2 regions of the Kitasatospora sp. NPDC001095 genome follow, and region 1 is predicted to be linked to the other one. Evidence: riboswitches for the same ligand, from Rfam matches in the RefSeq annotation. Region 1 holds a riboswitch; the other holds the start of a gene.
What was found. Region 1 has a riboswitch for glycine ahead of gcvT (glycine cleavage system aminomethyltransferase GcvT). Riboswitches for the same ligand answer to the same signal wherever they lie in the genome.
Positions count from the first base shown of each region.

Region 1 (10,330 bases):
CAGGCCCCCGGAGAGGGCGAAGACGAATATGCCGACGAGGTCCAGCGACTGCTGCACGTCGGACGGGAAGAGCTGGGATGTCACCGTCCATGTGTACCCGATGTCCCGGAGTGCTCCGGAAAACGCTCATGATCCGGATACGGCCGTCTCGACGAGGAGGCCGCCCGCCCCGGAGTCCCGGGTGGGCGGCCTCTTCGCGTCGAAGGCCTCAGGCCGTGGCGTCGGCCGGGGCGTTCTCCGGGCTGTGCTAGTCGTTCCCCTCGCTGCGCTCGGGGAAGTGGCACGCCACCTGGTGCCCGGTCCCGAGCGTCACCAGCGGCGGCTCCTGGCTCGCGCACACGTCCTGCGCCTTCCAGCACCGGGTGCGGAAGCGGCAGCCGCTGGGCGGGTTGATCGGCGAGGGGACGTCGCCCTTGAGCAGGATGCGCTCGCGGCCCGCGCGCTGGCGGCGGCGCGGGTCGGGGACGGGCACGGCGGACATCAGCGCGGTGGTGTACGGGTGCTTCGGGCTGCGGTAGAGCGAGTCCCGGTCGGCGATCTCCACGATCTTGCCGAGGTACATCACCGCGACCCGGTCCGAGACGTGCCGGACCACCGAGAGGTCGTGCGCGATGATCAGGTAGGTCAGCCCGAGCTCCTCCTGGAGGTCGTCCAGCAGGTTGACCACCTGTGCCTGGATCGAGACGTCCAGCGCGGAGACCGGCTCGTCCGCGACGATCATCTTCGGCTTCAGCGCGAGCGCCCGGGCGATGCCGATGCGCTGGCGCTGGCCGCCGGAGAACTCGTGCGGGTAGCGGTTGTAGTGCTCGGGGCTGAGCCCGCACAGCTCCAGCAGCTCCTGGACGGCCTTCTTGAGGCCGCCCTCCGGCACCGCGTCCTGGAGCCTGAACGGCGCGCCGACGATGGTGCCGACGGTGTGCCGGGGGTTCAGCGAGGAGTACGGGTCCTGGAAGATCATCTGGATGTCGCGGCGCAGCGGCCGCATCGCCCCGACGCTCAGGTGGGTGATGTCGGTGCCCTCGAACTCGATGGTCCCGCCGGTCGGTTCGTCGAGCCGGGTGACGAGTCGGCCCATGGTCGACTTGCCGCAGCCGGACTCGCCCACGACGCCCAGGGTCTCGCCGGCGTTGACCGTGAAGTCGATGCCGTCGACGGCCCGCACCGCGCCGGTCTGGCGCCGCATCAGTCCGCTGCGGATCGGGAAGTGCCGGGTCAGACCGGCCACCTTCAGCAGCGGCTCGCGGCCGGGGGCGGGGGCCGGCGACGGGATCGAAGCCGCCTGAGTGTCCGTCATCGGTTCTCTCCAGAAAGGTGGTACGAGGCCGGGCTCACAGCCGGGGCGCGATCTCTTCGGCGAAGATGCGGTGCCGCTCGCCGGCCGCCAGGTGGCAGGCCGCGAAGTGCCCGGGCGCGGCCTCGGCCAGCACCGGGGTCTCGCTCGTGGAGCGCCCGTCGGTCAGGGCGGCGTACGGGCAGCGCGGGTGGAACGCGCAGCCGGACGGCACGTTGATCAGGCTGGGCGGGGTGCCCTTGACCGGCACCAGCCGGTCCTGGAGCTCCCGGTCCAGTCGCGGCATCGAGCCCAGCAGGCCCCAGGTGTAGGGGTGTTCGGGCGCGTCGAAGAGGGTCTCGGCCGGTCCGCGCTCGACGCACTTGCCGCCGTACATGACCAGGACGTCGTCGGCCAGTTCGGCGACCACCCCGAGGTCGTGGGTGATGATGATGACGGCGGAGCCGAACTCCTCCTGGAGGTCGCGGATGAGGTCCAGGATCTGCGCCTGGACGGTGACGTCCAGGGCCGTGGTGGGCTCGTCGGCGATCAGCAGCGAGGGGTCGTTGACCAGCGCCATGGCGATCATCGCGCGCTGGCGCATGCCGCCGGAGAACTGGTGCGGGTAGTCGTCCACCCGGCGGTCGGGCTGCGGGATGCCGACCCGGTCGAGCATCTCGACGGCGCGGGCCCGGGCCTGCTTCCTGGAGGCCTGGGGGTGGTGCACCCGGTAGGCCTCGACGATCTGCTGCCCCACCGTGTAGTAGGGGTGCATCGCGGTCAGCGGGTCCTGGAAGATCATCGCCAGTTCGCGGCCGCGCAGTTGGCGCACCCGGTCCGGGCCGGCCGCGATCAGGTCCTCGCCGTTCAGCCGGATCTCGCCGCTGATCCGGGCCCGCTTGGAGCGGTGCAGGCCCATGATGCCCAGCGAGGTGACGGACTTGCCGGAGCCGGACTCGCCGACGATGCCGAGGGTGCGCCCCTTGTGCAGGTCGAAGCTGACCCCGTCCACCGAGCGGACCAGGCCGTCGTCGGTGTCGAAGTGGATCCGCAGGTCGCGCACGGAGAGGAAGGGGTCGCCGGACGGGCTCTGCGCGGCGTCCGCCGGGGTCTTCTGGAGGTCGGTCACGAGAGCCTCACCCGGGGGTCGACGAGGGCGTACAGGAGGTCGACCACGAGGTTGCAGACGACGATGAAGAAGGCGGCGAGCAGGGTGACGCCGAGGATCTTGGGCAGGTCGTTGTCGGTGATCGCCTGGACGGCGAACTGGCCGACGCCCTGGAGCGAGAAGACCTGCTCGGTGATCAGCGCGCCGCCGAGCAGCAGCCCGAGGTCCATGCCGAAGATCGTGACGATCGGGGTGAGCGCGGCGCGCAGCCCGTGCCGGGCGACGACCTTGCTCTCGGCCAGGCCCTTGGCCCGGGCGGTGCGGATGTAGTCCTCGCTCATCGTCTCCAGCATCCCGGCGCGGGTGAGCCGGGCGTAGAGCGCGGAGTAGAGGAAGGCCAGCGAGATCCACGGCAGGATCAGGTTGCGGGCCCACATCAGCGGGTTGTCCGTGAAGTCCACGTACTGCAGGTTGTCCAGGATCGGCCACTCGTAGCTGAACAGCGTGAGCAGCAGCGCGCCGGTGAAGAAGACCGGCAGCGAGACGCCGGCGAGCGCGATGCCCATGGAGAGCCGGTCGAAGATCGACTTCGGCTTGAGGGCGGAGACGACGCCGGTGGCGACGCCGGAGACCAGCCAGAGCACGGCCGCGCCGGCGGCGAGCGAGATGGTCGTCGGGATCCGCTTGGACAGCTCGGGCCAGACTTCGAGGTGGTTCTTGAAGGAGTAGCCGAAGCAGGGCACGTGGCAGGTGGCCGGTTCCGGCCCGAAGTTGTACTCGGCGCCGGCGACCAGGCCCTTGAGGAACTTCCAGTACTGGGCGTACAGCGGCTGGTCGAGGCCGAGGTTCTGCTTGACCGCCGCGATCGTCTCGGGGGACGGGCTCTTCCCGATGAACTGGGCGGCCAGTTGGTCGGCCGTCTCACCGGCGATGCGCGGGAGCAGGAAGAAGATCGCGAAGGTGACGGCGCTGACGACCAGCAGCAGCACCAGGGCCGCGAGGATCCTGCGGATGATGTAGGCAAACACAGTTGGGCGGCTCCGGCGGCCCGCCGCCGTCCGGGATCTTCCGGACGGCGGCGGGCGCCGCTGCCTTCACCTGCCTTCAGGGATGCGGAGCCAGGCTCTTACTTGGTGGTGCCGATGTTCAGGTAGTCGTACTGACCCGAGTACGCCGACGTGGAGGCCAGGTTGGTGGCGTTGGACGGGCGGTACAGGAAGACCTTGAAGTAGGTCAGCGGGACGTAGACCGCCTGGTCCATGACCTTCTTGTCGATGTCCGCGTAGATCTTCTCGCGGGCCGCCTTGTCCGGGTTGACGGCGACGTCGTCGATCAGCTTGTTGACCGCCGGGTCGTCCAGCTGGGCCAGGTTGTTGTTGCCGGTGTCCTTGACCGCGCGGCCGTCGACGATCTGCTGGAGGAAGCCGTAGCCGGTCGGCCAGTCGGCGCCCCACTGCATCATCATCAGGCCGATGTTGTGCTCCGCCGCGAACTTCGGCGAACCGGCGTTGTCGGTCAGGTACTTGGACGACGGGTACTGCTGGATCTCGGCGTTGATGCCGATCTTCTTCAGCGCGGCCTGGATCGAGGTCGCGGCGGCGATCTCGGTGGAGCGCTCGGTGCGGGCCGAGATGACGGTGTTGAAGCCGCCCTCCTTGCCGCAGGCCTTCAGGGCGCTCTTGGCCTTGGCCTCGTCGCCCTTGTTGTCCTTGGTCTCCCAGGTGTTGAAGTCCTGGTGGCCCGGGATGTCCGGCGGGAGGACGGTGTTGGCGATCTGGCCGCGGATCGGGCCGCCGACGGCGGTCTGCACCGAGACCTTGTCGATCGCGTACTGGACGGCCTTGCGGCACTCGATGTTGTCGAACGGCGCGAGCTTGGAGTTCATCGCCAGGTAGACCAGCCGGCCGCCGTAGGCGTTGTCGGTGTTGGCCTTGAGCTTCGGGTCCTGGAGGATCTGCGCCTGGGTCTGCGGGTCGACGCCGGTGCCGCCGAGGTCGACCTGGGCGTTGCCGGCCAGCAGGTCCTTGTCGATGGTGGCCTGGTCGATGTTGAACCGGAGCACGATCTTGTCGCCGAGCTGCTTGCGGATCGGGTCGGTGCTCTTGTCCCAGGTCGGGTTCGGCACCAGGACGGCCTGCTTGCCGTCCTCGTAGGACTCGAACTTGTAGGAGCCCGAGGACACGATGTGCTTGACGTAGTCGGCGCCGGTGTCCTTCGCCTGCGGGACCGGAGCGGTCTGCGGCGTGGCGACCAGGTAGTCGAAGTCCGCGAACGGGTGCTGGAGGTGGAAGACGATGGTGAGGTCGTCGGGCGTCTGGATCGAGTCGAGGCCGCCCTCCTTGTCCTTGAACGGACCCTGGTACGGCGTCGGGTTGTCCACCAGCAGGTTGCGGAAGTACGTCGGGCCGTTGGTGAGCACGTCCGTGAAGTTGGAGCGCTCGACGGCGTACTTGACGTCCTTCGAGGTGATCGGGGTGCCGTCGTCGTACTTCAGGCCCGCACGCAGCTTGTACGTCCAGGTCAGACCGTCCGCGCTCGGCTTGCCCTCCGACTCGGCCAGGTCCGGGACGATCTTGTTGCCCTCCTCGCCCGGCGCCGGGTTGAAGGTCGTCAGCGAACGGGCGTACAGGCGCGAGAAGTTGTAGATGTACGCGTAGTACGTGTTGCCCGGGTCGAGCGAGTCCGGGGTGCCCTTCATCTCGAAGGTCACCGTCCCGCCCTTCTTGTCCGAGGCGTTGACGATGCTCTTGGTGGCCGCGTTGGCGCCGCCCCCGGCGGAGCCGGAGGCCGAGGAGGAGCCGCCGCTCTTCGACGAGCTGGTGCAACCGGTCACGACCAGGACCGCGGCGGCAGCCGCCGCGGTCAGGGCGACGGTACGGGACCTACGCATGGGTGAGATCAACCCCTTGGGGATGTGGAGGCGGTGGAGGGTCCTGACGTGGAATCAGTCGATCAGTCAGCGGTGTTCGATGACGCCCGGTCAGTTGCTCTTGGGATCGAGGGCGTCGCGCAGGCCGTCGCCGAGCAGGTTGAAGGCGAGCACGGTGACGAAGATCGCCAGGCCGGGGACCACCATGTACTGGGGGTCCACCTGGTAGTACCGGATCGCGTCCTGGAGCATCCCGCCCCAGGAGGCCTGCGGGGGCTGGATGCCGACGCCGAGGAAGCTCAGCCCGGCCTCGAAGAGGATGTTGGTCGGGATCAGCAGGGTCGAGTAGACCAGGATCGGACCGACCAGGTTGGGCAGCAGTTCCTTGAACAGGATGAACGGGCCGCGGGCACCCAGACTGCGGGCCGCGTGGACGAACTCGCGCTCGCGCAGCGAGAGCGTCTGGCCGCGCACGATCCGGCCCATGTAGGGCCAGTTGAAGAAGCCGATCACGAAGATCAGCACCAGGATGTGCAGCGGCAGGCCGTGCAGGCCGAACGCACCGCCCTGGAGCGAGGTCGAGATCGCGATGGCGAACAGCAGCAGCGGGAACGCCAGGAAGACGTCCATCACCCGGCTGATCACGGTGTCGACCCAACCGCCGTAGTAGCCGGCCATGATGCCGAGCACGGTGCCGATGGTGTTGGACAGGACGGTCGCGCCGAAGGCGACCAGCAGGGAGACCCAGGAGCCCTCGATGACGCGGGTGAGCAGGTCACGGCCCTGCAGCGGGTCGATGCCGAGCGGGTGGTCCGCGCTCATGCCGCCCCAGTCGCCGAACGGCAGGCCACCGAGGTCGGCGTCCAGGAGGTCCTGGTGGAGGGCGTCCGGGTCGAGCCCGAACAACGACTCGATCGGCTTCGCCAGCAGGGCGAGCAGGATCAGCAGGATCACCACGACGCCGCCGGCGACGGCGGCCTTGTCCCGCTTGAAGCGGGTCCAGGCGATCTGGCCGAGGGAGCGGCCCTCGATCTTCTTGGCCGGGCTCTCGGCGGCTGGTGCCTCCGGTTCGTTCCCGGCGGTGGTCACGGATGCGGTCATGGTCAGTTGGTCCCCTCGCCGACGGTGGCCGGCCCACGGGTGCCGGTCGCCGGCTTCGGCGGTGCGGCTGCGGACGTGCGGAAGTGCTGTGGAGGAGCGGTCTTGACGGCAGCGCGTGGTGCACGGGCACTGCCACCACGCGGGATGGGCGTCGCGTGGGCGGGGCTGTCGGCGTGCGCGCTCACCTTTGTGGGGTTCCAGCACGCGCGGTGCGTTGCGCAGAACTCTCTGCCATCCGAACTGACTTGCGCCAGCCCTGCCAACCGACAGATGCCCAACTGTGATCTGCGCACATGCACTTCCCCGATCTTCGGCATATACCTCTTCACATAGCTGTTACTGCCATGTCAAGATGATCTGAGCACACATCCGGAAATTCGTCCGGAAAGCATCGAAGCCGACTTGATGGACAATCAAGTCGGCTTCGCGGAACGGGTTTTGGGATCAGTGCCCGGGGTAGCCGGGCCACGGCCGCTGCGGCTGCTGCTGCCAGCCCTGGGCCGGCGGCTGGGTGCCGTACGCGTAACCCGGCATCGACTGCCCGGGGTACGGCGGCGGGGGCACCGGCGGGTACGGGCCGGTCGGCGGGCGCCCCGCCTCCCGGTCGAAGAACGGCCGCGCGTTGGCGCGCATCCACAGCGCCACCGGGTCGTACTCGTCCGACATCGCCACCGTGGACACCGCGAGCCCCTCGGGGGCCACCGCGATCGCGCGCTGCATCAGCGCCCGCACCGCCTCCACGGCCGGCGGCGAACTCTCGTACAGGTCAAGGCCGATGGCCAGGTACGGCTCCCCCACCGCGGGCTGCACCCAGGCCCGGCGCAGCGCCCGCACCGGACGCACCTCGACGGCCTGCCGCTCCAGCAGTGCGAAGAACGGCTGGGCGTTCAGCTGCGGCTCGCTCAGCTTCAACGGTCCCGCCGGCAGCCGGTCCAGGCCCGCGGCGATCCGCCGGAGGTCCGCCCAGGGCACCCCGACGCCGCCGCCGGGCGCGTGCGGGTTGAGCCACAGGCCCCAGCGGGTGCGGTACAGCGAGGCCGCGATCTCCCGGCCCGAGACCACCTCGTGGGCCCGCGCCCAGCCGGAGGCGGTCAGCTGCTCGGACGAGGTGACGGCCGGCGCGTAGCCGTGGCCGCTGATCTCCATGTTCCCGTACTGGGCGTCCGGGCTGCCCGGCGTGCCGTGCCACAGCAGCATCCAGACCTGGCCGTCCGCCAGCGCGTGCAGCAGCCGCTCGTACGCGTCGTAGCGCTCCGGCGCGACATCGCGCAGGGCGCGCTCCAACGCGCCGGGATCAGCTCCCGGGCGCCCGGCCGGTGCCTGGCCCCAGGGCCCCGGCACACCGCCCGCTCCCGTTCCCGCACTCATGCGCCCACCTCGCCGCGCCTCTTTCCCTCAACCCGCCGACCCGTCGGCCGTCTGCACGCACCCTATGGCGCGGCACCGGCCACCGCCACGGCGACGTGCCTTTGATACGGACCCCGCTCAGACCCGCGCGTAGAACGGCTGCACCCGGGTGAGCAGCCACTCGACCACCGGGTCGTCGGCGAGGTCGAGCAGTACGAGGTGGACGCCGCCGGGCAGCGGCGCGGTTCCCAGGGCTCGCCCGAGTGCCTCGTTCACCGCGGCCGGATCGGCCGGTGCCGCCGGGTTCAGCTGGACGCCCACGAACATCACGGTCGGCTCGCCCTCGATGCTGGCCAGCGCCCTGCGGGCGGTCAGCACCCCGGGCAGCGCCGACAGTTCGCTCCGGCAGGCGGCCAGGAAGTGCTCCGGGTCCTCGCCCGGCACCGGCTCGCGCAGCGCCACCCGCCCGCCGGTCGGCTCCGACGCGTCGCCGGCGCCCTCCCAGCGGTCCGCGCGCGGACCGCGGCGCAGCTCGGCGACCCCCTGCGGCGGCACCGGGATGCCCACCGCCGCCTCCGGGTTCACCGCGATGCCCAGGCCCAGCGGCAGCCCGCGGGCGAACTCCCACACCGGTGCGATCGCGAAGGCCATCCCCGGCGCCTGCTGGAGGAACACCTCCTGCGAGGAGAACACCGGCACGTACGGGTCGCCGCCCAGCTCGATGGTCGGCAGGTCCAGCGACTGCCCCTGCGGGTCGGCCCCGGCCGGCAGCGGCACCCACACCTGGCTGCGCGCCAGCACCTCGATCACCCGCGGCGTCGCGCCCGGGTCCCCCAGGGCCGCGGTCAGCACCTGCTCCAGCTCGTTGGCCGGCCAGGAGCCGCCCGCCGGCGCCTCCTCCGGTCCGCCCCACCCCTGCTGCTGCTCCACCGGGTACCCCATGCGCCGCCGATTCCGCCCTCTGCCGGTCGGCCGCCCACTGCTGCGCCGACGCGCAGCAGTCTAGGGCCCCGGGGCCTTCCTCTTTAGGGCTCGTGTTCGGGTGCCGTCCGGGGCCCGGCCCGGCCTCGCGTCCGGGTGCCGTCCGGGGCCCGTGTCCGGATACCGCGCGGTGTGACCGGGTCCCCCCTCCCCTCGTCGCCCGGGACGTGCCATGATGTGCCCGTCCGACGGCATGCGCCGCGGGCCCCTACAACTCCACACCGGCCGCTCGAACCCGCGCGGGAGAGCCCGGAGTGCCGCTCAGGCACAGCCGGCGCCGAAGGAGCAAGTCCTCCCCGGAATCTCTCAGGCACCCCTACCGCACGGGTTAGGCACATCTGGAAAGCGGCGCACGGCCCTGTCGTACGCCCACCCACGGTGCAAGCCGCCATGCTGTCCCCCAAGCTGGAAACGGCTGCGGGCGGCGGGGCGGTGAAGCTCTCAGGTTCGACGACAGATGGGGAGACCCACGCCGCCGCATGCCCGCGCGCAGGGTCGGCCCCCGAGCGGGTCCGATCCGGTGCGTGCACCCCTGAGTGCCCCGACCGAGGAGTTCCTGGCCATGTCGTCCCTCCGCCTGACCGCGCTCGACGCGCTGCACCGCGCCCTCGGCGCGACCATGACCGACTTCGCCGGCTGGGACATGCCGCTGCGCTATGGCAGCGAGCGCGAGGAGCACCTCGCCGTCCGCACCAAGGCCGGCCTGTTCGACCTCTCGCACATGGGCGAGATCACCGTCACCGGCCCGCAGGCCGGCGAGATGCTGGACCACGCGCTGGTCGGCTTCGTCTCCGCGCTCGGCGTGCTGCGCGCCCGCTACACCATGATCTGCGCCGAGGACGGCGGCATCCTGGACGACCTGATCGTCTACCGCCTGCGCGAGGACGCCTTCCTGGTCGTCGCCAACGCCTCGAACGCCCAGCTGGTCCTCGACGAGCTGATCGCCCGCGCCAAGGGCTTCGACGCCGTCGTCACCGACGACCGCGACACCTACGCTCTGATCGCCGTCCAGGGCCCGGAGGCCACCGGCATCCTGGCGAAGACCACCGACGCCGACCTGCCCGGCCTGAAGTACTACGCGATCCTCCCGGCCCAGGTGGCCGGCCGCGACGTGCTGCTCGCCCGCACCGGCTACACCGGCGAGGACGGCTTCGAGATCTTCTGCCACCCGGTCGACGCCGAGCCCGTCTGGCAGGCGCTGACCGCCGCCGGCGAGGGCCACGGCCTGATCCCGTGCGGCCTGTCCTGCCGCGACACGCTGCGCCTGGAGGCCGGCATGCCGCTGTACGGGCACGAGCTGTCCACCGACCTGACCCCGTTCGACGCCGGCCTGGGCCGGGTCGTCCGCTTCGACAAGACCACCAACGAGGGCGCCTTCATCGGCCGCAAGGCGCTGGAGCAGGCCGCCGCCGCGGCCGAGACCAACCCGCCGAAGAAGCTGGTCGGCCTGGTCTCCGAGGGCAAGCGGGTGCCGCGCGCCGAGTACACCGTGGTCTCCACCGAGGGCGAGCCGATCGGCCGGATCACCTCCGGCGCGCCGTCCCCGACGCTCGGCCGGCCGATCGCGATGGCCTACGTCGACGCCGCCCACGCGGAGCCCGGCACCACCGTCGCGGTGGACGTCCGCGGCAAGCACGAGCCCGTCCAGGTCGTG
Region 1 covers NZ_JBSFKQ010000035.1:62,624-72,953, reverse strand. Annotated here, with positions in the region: gene ACWDBB_RS25180 (trimeric intracellular cation channel family protein) at 1-84, opposite strand, end outside; gene ACWDBB_RS25175 (ABC transporter ATP-binding protein) at 248-1,294, opposite strand; gene ACWDBB_RS25170 (ABC transporter ATP-binding protein) at 1,329-2,399, opposite strand; gene ACWDBB_RS25165 (ABC transporter permease) at 2,396-3,406, opposite strand; gene ACWDBB_RS25160 (ABC transporter substrate-binding protein) at 3,505-5,268, opposite strand; gene ACWDBB_RS25155 (ABC transporter permease) at 5,359-6,348, opposite strand; gene ACWDBB_RS25150 (enhanced serine sensitivity protein SseB C-terminal domain-containing protein) at 6,793-7,716, opposite strand; gene ACWDBB_RS25145 (enhanced serine sensitivity protein SseB C-terminal domain-containing protein) at 7,834-8,637, opposite strand; glycine riboswitch at 8,907-9,008, shown strand; gene gcvT (glycine cleavage system aminomethyltransferase GcvT) at 9,239-10,330, shown strand, end outside.

Region 2 (10,330 bases), on a different contig from region 1:
GTTCAAACTGCGGCACGGCGCTGCGCGGCGGCCTGCTCCCGGAGGGGGCAGCGGAGACCACGTCGACCATCTCCATCTCCGGCCTGGAGTCGTACGACCCCAGCGCCACGACCGGCACCGGCGCCACGCCGGCCCTGTCGGCCGAGGTGCTGTCGGCGATCGACGCGCTGCCGCCGGGCTCGGCCCTGCTGATCGTGCAGCGCGGCCCGAACTCCGGCAGCCGCTTCCTGCTGGACTCGGACATCACCACGGCGGGTCGTCACCCGCAGGGTGACATCTTCCTGGACGACGTCACGGTCTCGCGCCGGCACGTGGAGTTCCGCCGCACCCCGGCCGGCTTCAGTGTCGCGGACGTGGGCAGCCTCAACGGCACCTACGTGAACCGGGAGCGGATCGACGAGGTGTCGCTGAACAACGGCGACGAGGTGCAGATCGGGAAGTACCGGCTGGTGTTCTTCGCCGGCCACCACCGGGGGTACTGAAAACGACGTCGGCGGGAGCCCGAGTGAATACGAATACCCCTTCCTCTTCTCTCGGGGCGGCCACCCCAACCCCGTCCGGTCCGCAGGCGGACCGCGGCGGGCGCGGGCTGGTCGCGGGCCCGCGGCAGCCGGTCCGGGCCGAACGGCCCGTCGGCCGCCGGCGCGGCGGTGACGAGCTGCTGAGCATCGGCGCGGTGCTGGCCTTCCTGCGCGACGACTTCCCCGAGGTCACCATCTCCAAGATCCGCTTCCTGGAGACGGAGGGACTGGTCGAGCCGCAGCGCACGCCCTCGGGGTACCGCAAGTTCAGCCCGGCCGACGTCGAGCGGCTGGCCTACGTCCTGCGCATGCAGCGGGACCACTACCTGCCGCTGCGGGTGATCCGGGAGCACCTGGACGCCATCGAGCGCGGCGAGAACCCGCCCGCGCTGCCCTCCGCCGCCGACACCCGGCCCGGACCGCTGGAGGAGGCGGACCGGGAGCTGGTGGCCGCCGGCGAGGTGCCCTCCGGCGTCCGGCTGGGGCGCGCCGAGTTGCTGGCGGCGGCCGAGGCCGGGGAGTCGGAGCTGGCGGAGTGGGAGTCCTACGGGCTGGTCGCCCCGGGCCCGGACGGCGGCTACGACGGCGAGGCGCTCCAGGTGGCCCGGTTGGTCGCGGAACTCGGGCGGTACGGGCTTGAGCCCCGCCACCTGCGGGCCATGAAGGCCGCGGCGGACCGCGAGATCGCGCTGGTGGAGCAGGTGGTGGCGCCGCTGCGCCGGCACCGGAACCCACAGACCAGGGCGCACGCGGAGGCCACCGCCCGGGAGCTCGCGACGCTGTCCGTACGGCTGCACGCGGCGATGGTCCAGGCCGGCCTGCGGGCCCGGGGATAGCGGCCTCCCGACGCGGCGGGGCGCGTCCGACACGCCCTGCGGCACCGGCCGCACCTCGCTGACCAGCGGCGTCGGCTCTGCGCTTTCATATCCGGGAGCGGAGCCATAGGGTTGCCTGTGTGAATGAGCTCGACGTCGTGGGTGTCCGAGTGGAGATGCCTTCCAACCAGCCGATCGTGCTGCTGCGGGAGGTCGGGGGAGATCGCTACCTGCCGATCTGGATCGGCCCCGGCGAGGCGACCGCGATCGCCTTCGCCCAGCAGGGCATGACCCCGGTGCGCCCGCTGACGCACGACCTGTTCAAGGACGTCCTGGAGGCGCTCGGCCAGCAGCTCACCGAGGTCCGGATCACCGACCTGCGGGAGGGCGTGTTCTACGCCGAGCTGGTGTTCGCCGGCGGGGTCGAGGTGAGCGCCCGGCCGTCCGACGCCATAGCGCTGGCGCTGCGCACCGGCACGCCGATCTACGGGAGCGAGGAGGTGCTCGCCGAGGCGGGCATCGCGATCCCGGACGAGCAGGAGGACGAGGTCGAGAAGTTCCGCGAGTTCCTCGACCAGGTCTCGCCCGAGGACTTCGGGGGCAGCGGCCCGCAGTAGCGGGGGCCGGGCGCACGGCCGTTTGGCCTTCCGTTTTGCCAAAAACCGTCCATCTACCCACACTAGGGGCACGAAAAACCACTCTCCTGAGTGATGTGGTTTGTCCGGTCCGGCGTGGCGATCGTTGACGGGTCATAGGGGACTGCCTACCGTCAGGAGTGGCTGTCCGGGTGGCCGATGCCCGTAGTCGGGTTGCCCGCAGCACAAGTGGACGGAGGCAGGCATGAGCAGCACCGGCGATGACGCGGCCGTGGGAGGCCGGTGCGCCGTGCACATGCCGCGCACCGCTCGCACCGTCACGGATATCCCGCGGATGGGCAGGTTCCCGGCCGTACAGCCGGGCCAGCCGAGCATCGAACGGCTTGCACCGACGTCCGAGCTGCTCGGCTTCCGCGGCCCGACCGCCTGCGCGGCGGCCGGCATCACCTACCGCCAGCTGGACTACTGGGCCCGCACCGGACTGCTGGAGCCCAGCGTCCGCACGGCGTACCCGTCGACCAGCCAGCGGCTCTACAGCTTCCGCGACATCCTGCTGCTGAAGATCGTGAAGCGGCTGCTCGACGCGGGTGTCTCGCTGCAGAACATCCGGGTGGCGGTCGCCCACCTGCAGGCCGCCGCCCAGGCCGACCTGGCCGGGATGACGCTGATGTGCGACGGCGCGACGGTGTACGAGTGCACCACGCCGCAGCAGGTGGTGGACCTGCTGAAGGGTGGTCAGGGGATCTTCGGCATCGCGGTCGGAGCGGTCTGGCAGGAGCTGGAGCTCACCCTCGGGAGGCTGCACGCGGAGCGCACCGACACCGGCGAGACGCTGGTCGGGCACGACCCGGCCGACGAGTTGGCGCAGCGGCGCAACCGGGCGGTCTGAGCAGGAGTTCGACGGGGCCGCGGGCCCGGACGGGGAACCGTTCGGACCCGCGGCCCCGTCGTGTTCCCTGAACTGGCGTGATCGAGGGAGGGCACGTGGGAGACGGCACCGGGATATCGGGGCTGCTGCGGCGCAGGGCCGGGCTGCTGGGGGCGCGGCTGCGGCAGCGGCGGACGCAGCGCAGGGTGTTCCAGCTCGGGACGGTGCTCTGCTCGCTCGCGCTGGCGCCGAGCGCCTGGGTGTGGTTCTCCGCGGGCGACCGGGTGGGCACGGTGGAGAGCGCGCCCGCGGCGCCGGTCGCGGTGGTGTTCGGCGCCGGGCTGGACGAGGGCAAGCCCTCGCCGTACCTGGAGCACCGGCTGGTCGCGGCGCTGGACCTGTACCGGGAGGGGAAGGTGCAGGCGATCCTGGTGACCGGGGACAACGGGCGGGTCGAGTACGACGAGCCCGACGCGATGTACACGTACCTGACCCGGCACGGGGTGCCCGAGGACCGGGTGGTCCGGGACTACGCCGGCTTCGACACCTGGGACTCCTGCACCCGGGCGCGCCGGATCTTCGGGGTGGACCACGCGGTGCTGGTCAGCCAGGACTTCCACGTCCGCAGGGCGCTGGCGCTGTGCGAGGCGGCGGGCATCCGCTCGTACGCGGTCGGGGTGCCGGAGTGGCACGACGCGACCTGGCTGTACGGCGGGCTGCGGGAGGTCGCCGGGGCGGGCAAGGCGGCGGCCAACGCCTGGCTGCGGCCGGACCCGTTGTTCCTCGGGCCCAAGGAGGACGGCATTCCGAAGGCGCTGGCGGAGGCGGCGGGGAAGTAGCGCACGTCCCCGTGCCGCCGGTGGCCCGTCGCGGGCCGTCCGGCCCGGGTCGTACGCACTGTCGGACCCGTGCGCGATGATCGGCGGGTGCGATCTCTGCCGAGCATCATCCACCTCGACATGGACGCCTTCTTCGCGGCGGTGGAGCAGGCGGCCAAGCCGAGCCTGCGCGGCAAGCCGGTCGTCGTCGGCGGGCTCGGCGGGCGCGGGGTGGTCTCCACGGCCTCGTACGAGGCGCGGAGGTTCGGGGTGCACTCGGCGATGCCGATGGCGCAGGCGCGCCGGCTCTGCCCGAACGCCGCCTTCCTGTCGGGGCGGTTCGAGGCCTACCGGCAGAACAGCGAGATCGTGATGGGGTTGCTGCGGCAGCTGTCCCCGCTGGTGCAGCCGCTGAGCCTGGACGAGGCCTTCGTGGACCTGGAGGCAGGTGCGTACGGCCCCGCGCTGCTGGAGGCGGACCACGAGACCGGCGAGCGGCTGGTCCTGGCGCTGGCCGAGGACCTGCGGGCGGACATCCGGCGGCTGACCGGGCTGACCGGCTCGGTCGGGGCGGCCGGGTCCAAGCTGATGGCCAAGATCGCCTCCGAGCGGGCCAAGCCGGACGGGCTGGTCATGATCGAGCCCGGGCAGGAGCGGGCCGTGCTGGGGCCGATGCCGGTGCGGGCGCTGCCCGGGATCGGGCCGGCCACCGAGCAGGTGCTGCGCCGGGCCGGGCTGAACACGGTGGCCGACCTCGCGGAGGCGGGGGAGGCGGAGCTGGTGCAGCTGGTCGGACGGGCGCACGGGGCCGGGATCTTCCAGATGTCCACAGGCGTGGACGACCGGCCGGTGATCGCCGACCAGGACGCCAAGTCGGTGTCGGTGGAGGACACCTACGAGGTCGACCTGGCCGACCGGGAGCGGGTGCTGCGCGAGGTCGAGGCGCTGGCCGGCCGGTGCGTGCGGCGGCTGCGGGCGGCCGGGCGCTCGGGGCGGACGGTGGTGCTCAAGGTCCGGCGGTTCGACTTCTCGACGCTGACCCGCTCGGAGACGCTCGGCGGGCCCACCGACGACGAGGCGGTGATCACCGCGACCGCGCGCCGGCTGGCCGAGCAGGTGGACATCACCGGCGGGGTCCGGCTGCTCGGCGTGGGCGTCGCCCAGCTCGCCGACTACACCCAGGAGGACCTGTTCGCCCAGGCGCTGCGGGAGGAGGCCGCCGAGCACGCCGAGGTGGCGGCCGCGGCGCAGCAGGCCGAGGAGGAGCCCGAGGTCGTCGTGGTGCGGCGCTGGATGCCCGGACAGGACGTCCGGCACGAGGAGTTCGGGCCGGGCTGGGTGCAGGGCAGTGGCGTCGGGCGGGTCACCGTGCGGTTCGAGACGCCGTGGAGCGGGCCGGGGCGGGTGCGGACCTTCGCGGTGGACGACCCGGCGCTCGAACCCTCCCGGCCGCTGCCGCTGCGCCGGGAGGAGGGCGGGGACGAGGGCGGGGACGGCGCGTCGGACGGGGGCGGCTGAGCGGATGGGGAGGCGGGCCCGCGGAGCGGGCCCGGAACGCGAAGCGGCCCCACCCGGTGGGGGAGTACCGGGTGGGGCCGATCACCGTGCCGGACCCCGTACGTTCGTGATGCCCTCGCGACGTACGGGGACCGGGGCCCCGCGCCCTGTCCCTGGGCGCGGGGGCCGGACGCCTCGTCAGGCGTCGGTCTTGACCAGCGCGGGGCTGGAGTCCTGCTGGGCCGAGCCGCCGAGGGCGGTCGGGGTGGCGGCCGACTTGGCGCCGCGGATCAGGAAGGGGACGACGCCGGCGACGATGCAGACGACGGCCGCGGTCCAGAACGCGTGCTTGTAGGCGTCCAGGGTGGGCAGGGAGAGCGGGATCTGCGGCGGCAGCTTCATGGTGTCGCCGGTCAGGATGGCGGCCATGACGGCGGTGCCGATCGCGCCGCCGACCGTGCGCAGCACGGAGTTCATGCCGTTGGCGATGCCGCTCTGCTCGGCCGGGACGGCGCCGTTGATGTAGGCCGGCATCGCGGCGAAGGCGAGGCCGACGCCGAGACCGAAGATCGCCGAGGCGGTGTAGATGTCGCCCTCGCGGCCGTGGCGCACGGCGAGGTAGGCCATCGCGACGGCGCCGAGGACGCCACCGAGGACCAGCGGCAGGCGCGGGCCGCGCCGGGCGATCAGCAGGGCGCCGACCGGGGCGGCGACCATCGAGCCGATCGCGGACGGCAGCAGCATGATGCCGGCGTGCAGCACGGTGGCGGTGAAGCCGTAGTGGGTCAACTTCTCCGGGGTCTGGGCGAAGTTGCTGATGACCATGAAGGAGCCGTACATGCCGAAGCCGATGAGCAGGCCGGCCACGTTGGTGAAGGCGACGGCCGGACGGGCCATCATCTTCATGTCCACCAGGGGGTGCGCGACCTTGGTCTCGATGATCCCCCAGACCAGGGCGACCACGGCGGCGACGGCGAAGAGGCCGAGCGTCTTGTTGGAGGTCCAGCCCCAGTGGTTGCCCTGGCTGACCGCGACCAGCAGCGCGGAGAGCCAGCCGGCCAGGGTGAGGGCGCCCAGCGGGTCGGCGCCGCCCTCCTTGTCGGTGACCGGGTCGGTCGGCACGCGGAAGGCGACCAGGGCGACGGCGATCAGGCCGAAGACCAGGCCCATCCAGAAGATCGACTTGTAGTCCCAGTGCTCCAGCAGGAGACCGGTGGCGACCAGGCCGAGGCCGGAGCCGACGCCCATCGAGGCGCTGATGGCGGCGACGCCGCCGGTCACCTTCTGCTTGGGCAGCTCGTCACGGACGATGCTGATCGCCAGCGGCAGGACACCGCCGCCGGCGCCCTGGAGGACACGGGCGACGACCAGCCAGGTGAAGGAGTGGGTGCTGACCGCCAGCGCCGAACCGGCGACCAGGCCGGCCAGCGAGATCAGCAGCATCGGCTTGCGGCCCCGGAGGTCGCCGAAACGGCCCAGGAGGGGAGTCAGCACGGCTGCGGAGAGCAGGTTGGCGGTCATCAGCCAGGTGATGCTGGAGGCGGAGACGTTCAGTTCCTTGGCCAGCGAGGGCAGGATCGGGACGACCGCGGTCTGCACCACGCTGAACGACAGCATCGCCAGGATGAGGGCCGGCAGGACCCGGGCGCTGCTCTGCTTCTCGGCCGCGGTGGTGGGCTGTGGTGCCTCACTCACGGTTGCTTCCTCCCGTACATAGTGAATGAACTGAAGTAATCGTGCAAGGAGATACTTCAGAGTGTCAAATATCGAGCGGTTAAGCTTTGGCAAAGTCGAAGGGTCGGGTGCGCGACAAGGGCCCCGGACGGTGTCCGGGGCCCTTGCTGGTGGGGGCCGGTCGGGCTGGTGGGGGCGGTCAGGCGAGTGGGCGTGCTGGGGCCGGGCGGGGCGCGTCGGGAGTGAGGGTGGACGGCGGGGTGTGGGGGGTCGTGGTGTCGTGGACCTCGACGTGCTCGCGGCGGAGTTCCTCCCGGATCACCTCCTCGGTCGTGTACCGCTCGACGACCAGGCGGATCCGCTCGACGGGCGCGAGGTACTTGCGGGCCACCGCGCGTTCCTCACGGAGAGTGACCTCCTCGACGGTCTCGGCGATCTCCTTGTCGGTGAGCGTGGCGCGCTCGGCCTCGCTGATCGGCGTCCGCTCGACCCGGACGCGCTCGCGGACCACCGGAACGCGGCGCTCGACCTGTTCGGTCGTCACGTACTTGCGCAGCTTCGCGGTGCCGAGGACGCGCCACTCGGTGGTGACGTCCAGCCGCTCCTCGCGGCAGGTGATCTCGACCGGGCTGCTCGGGGCGGCCGTGGGGGTGCCCGAATGCGCGGTGGTGGTCCTGGTGGCCGCCGCCGGGGCGGGCGTGGGGGCGGGGGCGGGGGCGGGCTGCGACTGCTTCGGTTCCGTGGGGGGCGCGGTGGGGGCGGGCGCCGCCGCCGGCGGGGTGGTGGCCGCGGGGGTGCCGGGGATCCGGGTGTCGGCCTCCGGGGCGGTCCTGGTGCTGGCGGGGGTGACGGGCGCGGCGGCGGCAGCGGGGGTCCTCGCCGGGGCGTGCCCGGGGGAGCGCTCGGAGCTGTGGAAGGTGAGCGGCTTGGCGGGGGCCGCGGCGGTCGTCGTGGCGGCGGCAGTGGCCGCCGTGGTGCCGAAGTCGAGGTCGGGCTGCTTGGTCCGGTTCCCGTTCTCGCCGTTCGGACGGCTGTCCATCGGGGTGTCGAGCCCGTAGTAGCGGTAGAGCTGCAGCTCCTGGGCGGGGGACAGGTGCTGGCCGACGCCGAAGTCCGGTGACTCCTTCACCAGCGACTTGTCGTACGGCACCCGCAGTTCGTCGCCCGCGAACTCGCTGGTGGTCAGCGGGACGAAGGCGTCCCGGCCGAAGATGCCGGTCCGGACCGCGGCCCACTCGGGCCGGCCGGTGGCGTCGTCCAGGTAGACCTCGTCGACCGTGCCGATCTTGTCTCCGTTGCGGTCGACGGCCTTGTGACCGATGAGGTCCCGGGGGTCGATGTCGGTCTGCACTTCTTTCCTCCCGCGCGGTGGGCCTGCGGAACTCCCGCAGCAGGGCGGCCGGAGCACCTGTCACGTCCGCCACTTCACACCAAATGCCATGAATCGGACGGGCGCGAGCGGGGTGCGCCGGACGGGGGCGCGCGATCGACCGTCCGGGGGACGCGCGTAGACCTCGAGTGACCCGACGCACCCGTGATCGGGCGGCCTCCCGCTGGTACCCTGGGCGGCGACCGCAGAGCCCGCTCGGGAGAGTCTCCGACAACGAAAACCGCTGGTCGGGGCGCCGAAGGAGCAACTCCTCCCCGGAATCTCTCAGGCATCCGTACCGTGTGGGGTAGGTCACTCTGGAAAGCAGGGCAGGAGCGTCGGCACGGAAGCCGGCGATCACCACCCTCACCGACGGTGCAAGCCGGCGGAGCGCCCACAGCGCCCCGTGCGGGTGAAGCTCTCAGGTCCCGATGACAGAGGGGGAGGCCTGTCGGGTCCGCCCGCCCAGGCTTGTCCGCCGCCCGCAGCGGCGAGGCCGGCCGGCGTGCGTACCCCCGCCGGTCCGTGACCAGGAGGCCTCGACCACCATGAACGCCCAGCCGAACGCGGGACGCCCCACCGGCGCCTCGACCCTCACCGAGCTTGAGCTGGCCAGTCCCTTCGAGAACCGCCACATCGGCCCCGACGCCGCCGCGCAGGAGAAGATGCTGGCGTCCGTCGGCTACGGCTCGCTGGACGAGCTCGCCGCCACCGCGGTGCCCGAGGCGATCCGTTCCATCACCGCCCTGGACCTGCCCGCGGGCCGGACCGAGGCCCAGGTCCTCGCCGAGCTGCGCGAGCTGGCCGGCCGCAACCAGGTGCTCCAGCCGATGATCGGCCTGGGCTACTACGGCACCTTCACCCCGCCGGTGATCCTGCGCAACGTCATGGAGAACCCGGCCTGGTACACCGCCTACACCCCGTACCAGCCGGAGATCTCGCAGGGCCGCCTGGAGGCGCTGCTCAACTTCCAGACCCTGGTCTCCGACCTGACCGGCCTGTCGACCTCCGGCGCCTCGCTGCTGGACGAGGGCACCGCGGCCGCCGAGGCGATGGCGCTCGCCCGCCGCGTCACCAAGGTCAAGGGCGGTGTCTTCCTGGTCGACGCCGAGACCCTGCCGCAGACCCTCGCGGTGATCAACACCCGCGCCGTGCCGACCGGTGTCGAGGTCGTCGTCGCCGACCTGTCCGAGGGCATCCCCGCCGAGATCGCCGAGCGCGGCGTCTTCGGCGTGCTGCTCCAGTACCCGGGTGCCACCGGTGTGGTCCGCGACCTCGCCCCGGTGATCGAGCAGGCGCACGGCCTGGGCGCGATCGTCGCCGTCGCCGCCGACCTGCTGGCGCTGACCCTGCTCAAGTCCCCGGGCTCGCTGGGCGCCGACATCGCCTGCGGCACCACGCAGCGCTTCGGCGTGCCGATGGGCTTCGGCGGCCCGCACGCCGGCTACCTGTCGGTGCGTACCGAGTACGCCCGCTCGCTGCCCGGCCGCCTGGTCGGCGTCTCCGTCGACGCCGACGGCAACCGCGCCTACCGCCTGGCGCTGCAGACCCGCGAGCAGCACATCCGCCGCGAGAAGGCCACCAGCAACATCTGCACCGCCCAGGTGCTGCTCGCCGTGATGGCCTCGATGTACGCCGTCTACCACGGCCCGGACGGCCTGGCCGACATCGCCCGCCGCACCCACCGCTACGCCGCCGCCCTCGCCGAGGGCCTGCGGGCCGGCGGCGTCGAGCTGCTGCACGGCGAGTTCTTCGACACCGTCACCGCCGTCGTCCCGGGCCGCGCCGCCGAGATCGCCGCCGCCGCCCGCGCCAACGGCATCAACGTGTACCAGGACGGCGAGGACCGGATCTCCGTCTCCACCGACGAGACCACCACCCGCGAGCACCTGGCCGGCGTCTGGGCCGCGTTCGGCGTTCCCGCCGGCGAGGTCGCCGAGGGCGCCGAGACGCTGCCCGCCGCGCTGCTGCGCGAGGACGAGTACCTGACCCACCCGGTCTTCCACAGCCACCGCTCGGAGACCGCCATGCTGCGCTACCTGCGCCGCCTGTCGGACCGGGACTACGCGCTGGACCGCGGCATGATCCCGCTGGGCTCCTGCACCATGAAGCTCAACGCGACCACCGAGATGGAGGCGGTGACCTGGCCGGAGTTCGGCCAGCTGCACCCCT
Region 2 covers NZ_JBSFKQ010000048.1:44,328-54,657, reverse strand. Annotated here, with positions in the region: gene ACWDBB_RS29305 (FHA domain-containing protein) at 1-482, shown strand, start outside; gene ftsR (transcriptional regulator FtsR) at 662-1,357, shown strand; gene ACWDBB_RS29295 (bifunctional nuclease family protein) at 1,477-1,953, shown strand; gene ACWDBB_RS29290 (MerR family transcriptional regulator) at 2,177-2,821, shown strand; gene ACWDBB_RS29285 (SanA/YdcF family protein) at 2,917-3,639, shown strand; gene ACWDBB_RS29280 (DNA polymerase IV) at 3,727-5,136, shown strand; gene ACWDBB_RS29275 (MFS transporter) at 5,314-6,810, opposite strand; gene ACWDBB_RS29270 (PRC and DUF2382 domain-containing protein) at 6,989-8,140, opposite strand; glycine riboswitch at 8,366-8,469, shown strand; glycine riboswitch at 8,471-8,603, shown strand; gene gcvP (aminomethyl-transferring glycine dehydrogenase) at 8,707-10,330, shown strand, end outside.
Region 2: linked by a shared signal. The riboswitch ahead of gcvP (aminomethyl-transferring glycine dehydrogenase) and the one ahead of gcvT (glycine cleavage system aminomethyltransferase GcvT) in region 1 are both predicted to bind glycine.